2 regions of the Streptomyces sp. NBC_00239 genome follow, and region 2 is predicted to be linked to the other one. Evidence: predicted binding sites of a transcription regulator. Region 2 holds the regulator's gene; the other holds the start of a gene.

Region 1 (4,588 bases), 2.0 Mb from region 2:
GCCGTGACCGTGGCCGTGACCGGCGTCGGCCTCTTCCTCGGCCGGCTTCTCGACGACCAGGGTCTCGGTCGTGAGCAGCAGCGACGCGATGGAAGCGGCGTTCTCCAGGGCGGAGCGGGTGACCTTGACCGGGTCGATGACGCCGGCCTTCACCAGGTCGCCGTACTCGCCGGTGGCGGCGTTGAAGCCCTGGCCCTTGTCGAGCTCGGCGACCTTCGAGGTGATGACGTAGCCCTCGAGGCCGGCGTTCTCGGCGATCCAGCGCAGCGGCTCGACGGCGGCGCGGCGCACGACCGCGACACCGGTGGCCTCGTCGCCCGACAGGCCGAGGTTGCCCTCGAGGACCTTGACGGCGTGGACGAGCGCGGAGCCACCGCCGGAGACGATGCCCTCCTCGACCGCGGCGCGGGTCGCCGAGATGGCGTCCTCGAGGCGGTGCTTCTTCTCCTTGAGCTCCACCTCGGTGGCGGCGCCGACCTTGATGACGCAGACGCCGCCGGCGAGCTTCGCCAGGCGCTCCTGCAGCTTCTCGCGGTCCCAGTCCGAGTCCGTGGACTCGATCTCGGCCTTGATCTGGTTGACGCGGCCGAGGACCTCGTCGGAGCTGCCGCCACCGTCGACGATGGTGGTGTCGTCCTTCGAGATGGTCACGCGGCGGGCGGAGCCCAGCACGTCCAGACCGGCCTGGTCGAGCTTGAGGCCGACCTCCTCGGCGATGACGGTGGCACCGGTGAGGGTGGCCATGTCCTGGAGCATCGCCTTGCGGCGGTCACCGAAGCCGGGGGCCTTGACGGCCACCGCGTTGAAGGTGCCGCGGATCTTGTTGACGACGAGGGTGGAGAGCGCCTCGCCCTCGACGTCCTCGGCGATGATCAGGAGCGGCTTGGAGGCGCCGGCCTGGATGACCTTCTCCAGCAGCGGCAGCAGGTCCTGGATCGAGGAGATCTTGCCCTGGTTGATCAGGATGTACGGGTCGTCGAGGACGGCCTCCATACGCTCCTGGTCGGAGACCATGTACGGCGAGAGGTAGCCCTTGTCGAAGGCCATGCCCTCGGTGAACTCCAGCTCCAGGCCGAAGGTGTTGGACTCCTCGACGGTGATGACACCGTCCTTGCCGACCTTGTCCATCGCCTCGGCGATGAGCTCGCCGACCTGCTGGTCCTGCGCGGAGAGCGCGGCCACGGCGGCGATGTCGGACTTGTCCTCGATCGGACGGGCGGTGGCGAGGAGCTCCTCGGAGACCGCCTTGACCGCGGCGTCGATGCCCTTCTTCAGGGCGGCCGGGGAGGCGCCGGCGGCGACGTTGCGCAGGCCCTCGCGGACCAGCGCCTGGGCCAGGACCGTGGCGGTGGTGGTGCCGTCACCCGCGATGTCGTTGGTCTTGGTCGCCACCTCCTTCACGAGCTGGGCGCCCAGGTTCTCGTACGGGTCGTCCAGCTCGACCTCGCGAGCGATGGTGACACCGTCGTTGGTGATGGTGGGGGCGCCGAACTTCTTGTCGATGACGACGTTGCGGCCCTTGGGGCCGATCGTCACCTTGACCGTGTCGGCAAGCTTGTTGACGCCGCGCTCGAGGGCGCGACGGGCGTCCTCGTCGAACTTCAGGATCTTCGCCATGGGAGCGGTTCAGCCCTCTCGAAAACTCGTCTTAACGAACTGCGCCCCTCGCCGCCCGGCAATCAGCGGGGTGACCAGGGGCGCAGCTCAAAGCAAAACTATTGCTTGGTGAATTACTTCTCGACGATCGCGAGCACGTCGCGAGCCGAGAGGACGAGGTACTCCTCGCCGCTGTACTTCACCTCGGTGCCGCCGTACTTGCTGTACAGCACGATGTCGCCAACGGTGACGTCCAGCGGGAGACGCTGGCCGTCCTCGAAGCGGCCCGGGCCCACGGCGAGGACGACGCCCTCCTGGGGCTTCTCCTTCGCGGTGTCCGGGATGACCAGGCCGGAGGCCGTGGTCTGCTCGGCGTCGAGCGGCTGGACCACAATGCGGTCCTCGAGCGGCTTGATGGCAACCTTGGAGCTGGCGGTCGTCACGATCCGACCTCCCCCTTCGGAGATCCGGGGTTAACTGTCTGAGGTGGCGACCAGGTCGATCCGTCGTCGCGGGTGCCGGACCTGCCTGTCGCTGTGTTGGCACTCACCAGTGGCGAGTGCCAGGCCCGAGACTATTCCGGTGATTAGCACTCGGTCAAGCGGAGTGCCAATTCACGCCGCCGGGTGTTGCGCGAAAGCGCCTCCCGAAGGCCCTGCGGACCCCGCCCCACCTCGGCCGGAGCCCGGCCCGGACCCGGCAGAGACCCCGTCAGGAACCATGCCGGGCGCACAAACGTCCTAGTCGATATGAACGTAAAGCACCCCAATGCCCACCAGGTCGTCCCCTTCGACTGCGGCAGCGGCCTGTGCGCGGCCTGACCCTGAGCCCGCGGACGGCGGCCGGGGCGCGCCGCCGCACCGAGGCCCTGCTGCTGGTCTTCGTGGTCGCGATCACGGTGCTGGGGCAGGCGAGCGTGGGCCTGGCGATGAACGGCACGCTGCCGGCGGACCTCACCGGGTTCACGATCAGCATGTCGCTGCTGGCACTGGTGGGGCACCTGGGCGTGCGGCGGTTCGCGGCGTACGCGGATCCGCTGATCCTGCCGCTGGCCCTGCTGCTGACCGGCATCGGGCTGGTGCTGCTGGCGCGGCTGGACCAGACGTACACGGCGAAGTTCGAGAACGCGGCGGCGAACGCACCGGGTCAGCTGCTGTGGACGGTGATCGGCGTCGCGATCTGCCTGGCCATCCTCATGGTGCTGCGCGACCACCGGCTGCTCCAGCGGTACATCTACCTGACGATGGCCGTGGCGCTGGTGCTGCTGATCGCGCCGGCGTTCATGCCCGCCGACACCTACGGCGCCAAGCGGTGGATCTACCTGGGCAGCATGTCGGTCCAGCCCGGCGAGTTCGTGAAGATCATGATCGCGGTGTTCTTCGCGGGCTACCTCGTCATCCACCGGGACTCGCTGGCCCTGACCGGCCGGAAGTTCCTGGGGATGCGGCTGCCGCCGGGCCGCCAGCTCGGCCCCATCGTGTCCGTGTGGATCGTGTCCCTGCTGGTGCTGGTCTTCGAGCGCGACCTCGGCACCTCGCTGATCTTCTTCGGCGTCTTCGTGGTGATGCTGTACGTCGCGACCGAGCGCACCAGCTGGATCGTCTGCGGCCTGTTCATGGCGGCGGTGGGCGCCTTCGCGGTCGGCTCGACCGAGCCGCACGTCAAGGGGCGCATCGCGGCCTGGCTGGAACCGATGGCGATCTTCCTGCCGCCGGAACAGCGGCCGCCGGGCATCGTCTCGGACCAGTCGGCGCAAGCCCTGTTCAGCTTCGGCAGCGGCGGCATCACGGGCACCGGCCTGGGGCTGGGCCACCCGGAGCTGATCGGCTTCGCGGCCCGCTCCGACTTCATCCTCACCACGGTGGGCGAGGAGCTCGGGCTGGCCGGCGTGATGGCCGTCCTGCTGCTCTACGCGCTGCTGGTGCAGCGGGGTCTGCGGATGGCGCTGGGCGCCCGGGACCCGTTCGGCAAGCTGCTGGCGGTCGGGCTGGCCGCGGCGCTGGCGCTCCAGGTGTTCGTGGTGGCGGGCGGGGTCACCGGCCTGATCCCGCTCACCGGCAAGGCCCTGCCCTTCCTCGCGAAGGGCGGCTCGTCGCTGGTCGCCAACTGGGTGATGATCGCGCTGATGCTGCGGATCAGCGACAGCGCCGAACGCCAGCGGGAGGCCGACGCCCGGTCGTCCGACCCCGAGTCCGGGGCGGGGTCCGGGGCGGGGTCCGGGGCGGGGTCAGACCGGGATCACGACCCGGAGGCGGTCACAGATAGTCCTCCAGGCGCCCTATCCGGTAGCCCTGGTCCTGGATCTTCCGGAGCATCCGGGTGGTCATCTCGGTGAGCGTCGAGCCCTTCAGCTCACCGGGGCCCCGGAAGTGCGCGAGCACGATGTCGCCGGGTTCGAGGGCCGCGCCCTGCGCGTAGCGCAGATCGTGTATCTGCATGGAGGCCCGCCACAGCACCACCGAGGAGAGCCCGCAGTCGGCGGCCGCGCGCAGGGTGTCGTCGTTGTAGTTGCCGAACGGCGGCCGGAGCAGCCGCGGCCGTTCGCCGAAGCGTTTCTGCAGGCGCTCCTGCTGACCGCATATCTCCGCCTTCTGGGCGGCGTACGGCAGGGTCCGCAGGTTCGGGTGGGTCAGCGAGTGGTTCTCTATGGCGCTGCCCGTGCCCAGGTCCCGCAGCTTGGCGAAGTGGTCGTAGCCGGCGGAGGCCACGCTGTCCGTCAGGAACATGCTGATCGGCAGCTTGAGGTCGGCGGCCATCTGCAGGAACCGCGGGTCCCGCTCCGCGCCGTCGTCGAAGGTCAGGAAGACCGTCTTCTCCCCCGCCGGCACGGGTATCCGGTCCACCACCGGCACCCGCCCCGGGGCCGCCGCGGGCAGCGCCGGTTTGCGGGCCGGTTTCGGGGCGTACTCCAGCGGCCGGGACAGCCCCCACTTGCGGTACGCCTGCGCGGTCGGCGAGGCGGAGGGCGACGGCGAGGGGGACGCGTGCGGCC
Region 2 (4,588 bases):
ACGCCTCGATCTCGGCCGGGTCCACCGCGGCGTGCTGCGGCATGAAGAGGTTGACGCCGAAGGGGCGCGCGGTGAGCGCGCGCAGCCGCTTGACCTCCTGGTACATCCCGTCGGCGGTCTTGTACCCGCCGGCCAGGAAGCCGAGTCCGCCCGCCGAGGCGACCGCTGCGGCGAGCTCGGGGCAGGAACCGCCGCCGGCCATCGGCGCCTGCACGACCGGGAACCGGCAGAGATCGCTCAGTGCGGAGGACATGACCGCATCGTGCCATGTCCCCCGCAGCAGGCCGAATCGGTGCATTCGCCTGGCATAGTCCGCCGGACGGAACCCGCCACCACCGGCGGCGGGCCCGTCCTGCACGTCGACCGGGTGCCCGGCGACGCGTCGTTCAGGTGCCCGGCGAGCCGCCGTCAGCGGCCGTTGAACGCGTCCTTCAGGCGGCTGAACAGGCCCTGCTGGCCCGGCTGGAACTGCCCGAGGGGGCGCTCTTCGCCGCGCAGCTTGGCCAGCTGGCGCAGCAGGTCCTCCTGCTGCGGGTCCAGCTTGTTCGGGGTCATGACCTCGACGTGCACGATGAGGTCGCCGCGGCCGCCGCCGCGCAGGTGCGTGACGCCGCGCCCGTGCAGCGGGATCGACTGGCCGGACTGGGTACCGGGCCGGATGTCGACCTCCTCCATCCCGTCCAGCGTCTCCAGCGGGCACTTCGTGCCCAGCGCGGCCGCCGTCATGGGGAGGGTGACCGTGCAGTGCAGGTCGTCGCCGCGCCGCTGGAAGACCGGGTGCGGGAGCTCGTGGATCTCCACGTACAGGTCGCCGGCGGGGCCGCCGCCGGGGCCGACCTCGCCCTCGCCCGCGAGCTGGATGCGGGTGCCGTTCTCCACACCGGCCGGGATCTTGACCGTGAGGGTGCGGCGGGAGCGGACCCGGCCGTCGCCCGCGCACTCGGGGCACGGGGTCGGGACCACGGTGCCGAAGCCCTGGCACTGCGGGCACGGGCGCGAGGTCATGACCTGGCCCAGGAAGGAGCGGGTGACCTGGGAGACCTCGCCGCGGCCGCGGCACATGTCACAGGTCTGGGCGGAGGTGCCGGGTGCGGCGCCCTCGCCCGAGCAGGTCGTACACACGATCGCGGTGTCGACCTGGATGTCCTTGGTGGTCCCGAACGCGGCCTCGTCGAGTTCCAGCTCCAGCCGGATCATCGCGTCCTGGCCGCGGCGGGTGCGCGAGCGCGGGCCGCGCTGGGACGCCTGTCCGAAGAAGGCGTCCATGATGTCCGAGAAGTTGCCGAAGCCGCCGGCCCCGAAGCCGCCCGCGCCACCGCCGCCGCCGGAGGCGGACAGCGGGTCGCCGCCGAGGTCGTAGACCTGCTTCTTCTGCGGGTCCGACAGCACCTCGTACGCGGCGTTGATCTCCTTGAAACGCTCTTGCGTCTTGGGATCGGGGTTCACGTCCGGGTGCAGCTCGCGCGCGAGCTTGCGGAAGGCCTTCTTGATCTCGTCCTGCGATGCGTCGCGGCGCACGCCGAGAACGGCGTAGTAGTCCGTGGCCACTTACGACTCCGCCAGGATCTGTCCGACGTAACGTGCCACTGCGCGTACCGCTCCCATCGTTCCGGGGTAGTCCATGCGGGTCGGTCCGACCACGCCGAGTTTGGCGACTGCCTCGCCGCCCGAACCGTAGCCGACCGAGACGACGGACGTGGAGTTCAGTCCCTCGTAGGCGTTCTCATGCCCAATGCGTACGGTCATGCCCGATTCATTGGCCTCGCCGAGCAGCCTGAGGAGCACGACCTGCTCCTCCAGGGCCTCCAGCACCGGCCTGATCGTGAGGGGGAAATCGTGCCCGAAGCGGGTGAGATTGGCGGTGCCGCCGATCATCAGCCGCTCCTCGGTCTCTTCGACCAGGGTCTCCAGCAGGGTCGCGAGCACGATCTGTACCGTGCCGCGGTCGTCCGTCTCGAACGACTCCGGCAGGTCCTGCACCAGCTGCGGCACGTCCGCGAACCGGCGTCCGACGACCCGGGCGTTGAGCCGGGCCCGCAGGTCGGCCAGCGCGGTCTCGCCGAAGGGCGCGGGCGCGTCGACCATCCGCTGCTCGACCCGGCCGGTGTCCGTGATCAGCACCAGCATCAGGCGTGCGGGCGCGAGCGCCAGCAGCTCGACGTGGCGGACCGTGGACCGGGTCAGCGACGGGTACTGCACGACCGCCACCTGCCGGGTCAGCTGCGCGAGCAGCCGGACCGTACGGCCGACCACGTCGTCGAGGTCGACGGCGCCGTCCAGGAAGTTCTGGATGGCCCGCCGCTCCGGCGACGACAGCGGCTTGACGCCGGCGAGCTTGTCGACGAAGAGCCGGTAGCCCTTGTCCGTCGGGATGCGGCCGGCGCTGGTGTGCGGCTGGGCGATGAAGCCCTCGTCCTCCAGCACCGCCATGTCGTTGCGCACCGTGGCCGGCGACACGCCGAGCCGGTGGCGCTCGGTGAGCGCCTTGGAGCCGACCGGCTCCTCCGTCCCGACGTAGTCCTGGACGATGGCGCGCAGCACCTCGAGTCTGCGTTCGCTGAGCATCGCGCACACCTCCAGCTGTGATGCGTCGTTTCCGTTTGCGTCCTGCGGTCCTGCTTGCGGGCCTGCTGCTGGCACTCGTGGTGTTCGAGTGCCAGAGATCCCCCGGTCAGTGTACGGCGGGGAGGTGCACCCCTAGCAAGGGCGGCCCGTCAAGGTAGCGTCGCGGCATGGACGTCCAATGGGAAGAGGCCGGGTGGGAAGGGCTCACCGGGCGCGCCGGCCGGCGACGGCTGCCGGTGTGGGACTGCACGGTGGGACTGGTGGTGGGAGACGATGCGGTGCTCCTCGTGGACCCCGGCTCCTGCCTCCGGGAGGGCTCCGAGGTGCGGGCCCAGGCGGAGCGGCTGGCCGGCCGCCGAGTGACTCATATCGCATTCACGCACGGACATTTCGACCACGTTCTGGGGGCCTCGGCCTTCTCCGGCGTGGAGGTCTTCGGCGCGGTGGGCCTGGACGGGCTGCTGCTGACGAGCCACGACGTGCTCCGCGAGGACGCGGTACGGCACGGGCTGGCGGAGTCCGAGGCCGCGGAGTCGGCCGACCTGCTGGTCGCGCCCCGGCACCTGGTCTCGGGCGAGTGGACGCTGGAACTGGGCGGGGTGCAGGTGCTGCTGGCCAACGTGGGCCCCGGCCACACCCGGCACGATCTCGCGGTGTTCGTCCCCGGCTCGCGCGAGGTGGTGTTCTGCGGGGACCTCGTGGAGGAGTCCGGTGATCCTCAAGCCGGCCCCGACGCGGTCCGCAGGCAGTGGCCGGCCGCTCTCGACCGGCTGCTCGCGCTGGGCGGCGAGGACGCGGTGTACGTGCCGGGGCACGGTGCGGTGGTGGATGCGGCTTTCGTCCGTGCGCAACGCGCCACACTGGCGGACCGCTTCGGCGTGTCGCCGGTCTGATCCGCCGCCCCTCCCTACTGTCGTCCGGATGCGCGAGTACTCACCCGATCTGACGCCGCCCTGGAAGCGGAGCGCGGCCCGCCCCGTCCCGGAGGTCCCGGCCGATCCCGACCTGGTGGTCGAGGAGGCCGGTACGGGCTTCTGCGGTGCGGTGACGGCCTGCGAGGCCGGCACGGTGACGCTGGAGGACCGGTTCGGCAAGCGCCGGGTCTTCCCGATGGCGCCGCGCGGCTTCCTGCTGGACGGCGCCGTCGTCACCCTCGTACGCCCCGCCCGGCGGCCGGCCGCGCCGGCCCGTACCGCGTCGGGCTCGGTGGCCGTGCCGGGGGCCCGGGCCCGGGTGGCCCGCGCGGGCCGGATCTACGTGGAGGGTCGCCACGACGCCGAACTCGTCGAGCGGGTGTGGGGCGACGACCTGCGGATCGAGGGGGTGGTCGTGGAGTACCTGGAGGGCATCGACGACCTCCCGGCGATCGTCGCGGAGTTCGCCCCCGGTCCGGACGCGCGCCTGGGCGTCCTGGTCGACCACCTGGTCCCGGGCTCGAAGGAGTCCCGCATCGCGGCTTCGGTCACCCACGCCGACGTCCTGGTCGTGGGCCACCCCTACATCGACGTCTGGCAGGCCGTGAAGCCGTCGTCCCTGGGCATCCCCGCCTGGCCGACCGTCCCCCACGGCACGGACTGGAAAACGGGCATCTGCCGAGCCCTGGCCTGGCCGGAGAACACTGGCGCCGCCTGGCAGCACATCCTGTCGCGCGTCCGCTCCTACCAGGACTTGGAGCCGTCCCTGCTGGGCTCGGTGGAACACCTCATCGACTTCGTCACGGCCCCGGCCTGAAACACGGGGTCCAGCCCGGCCGGCGCTCGACGCCGGGGGCAACCCGCCCGCGCGGACGTCCGAGGCACCGGGGGCAACATCCAGCCCCGCCGGCGTTTGAGGCGCCGCCGGAGGCGACTCCGACCCCGCCGGCGTCCGGGGCGCCACCCAAGGGCAACTCCAGCCCCGCCGGCGTTTGAGGCGCGGGGTCCGGGGCGGAGCTCCGTGGGTCCGGACCGCCCGTCAGTCCACCAGGTCCCGGACCACCGCGTCGGCCAGCAACCGCCCCCGCAGGGTCAGCACGGCCCGCCCC

Evidence for each region. Region 2 encodes HrcA, which represses chaperone genes, less so after heat shock. Its sites were predicted from a motif close to TTNGCACTCNGNNNNNCNGAGTGCNAA; they were not measured.
Region 1: the regulator HrcA is predicted to act here: its motif matches at 2,183-2,209, upstream of groES (co-chaperone GroES).

The regions. Positions count from the first base shown of each region.
Region 1 covers NZ_CP108095.1:3,472,774-3,477,361, forward strand. Annotated here, with positions in the region: gene groL (chaperonin GroEL) at 1-1,617, opposite strand, end outside; gene groES (co-chaperone GroES) at 1,731-2,039, opposite strand; gene OG764_RS15100 (FtsW/RodA/SpoVE family cell cycle protein) at 2,405-3,931, shown strand; gene OG764_RS15105 (polysaccharide deacetylase family protein) at 3,852-4,588, opposite strand, start outside.
Region 2 covers NZ_CP108095.1:5,480,929-5,485,516, reverse strand. Annotated here, with positions in the region: gene OG764_RS24130 (nitronate monooxygenase) at 1-253, opposite strand, end outside; gene dnaJ (molecular chaperone DnaJ) at 409-1,548, opposite strand; gene hrcA (heat-inducible transcriptional repressor HrcA) at 1,549-2,565, opposite strand; gene OG764_RS24115 (MBL fold metallo-hydrolase) at 2,733-3,458, shown strand; gene OG764_RS24110 (DUF3097 domain-containing protein) at 3,487-4,296, shown strand; gene hemW (radical SAM family heme chaperone HemW) at 4,519-4,588, opposite strand, start outside.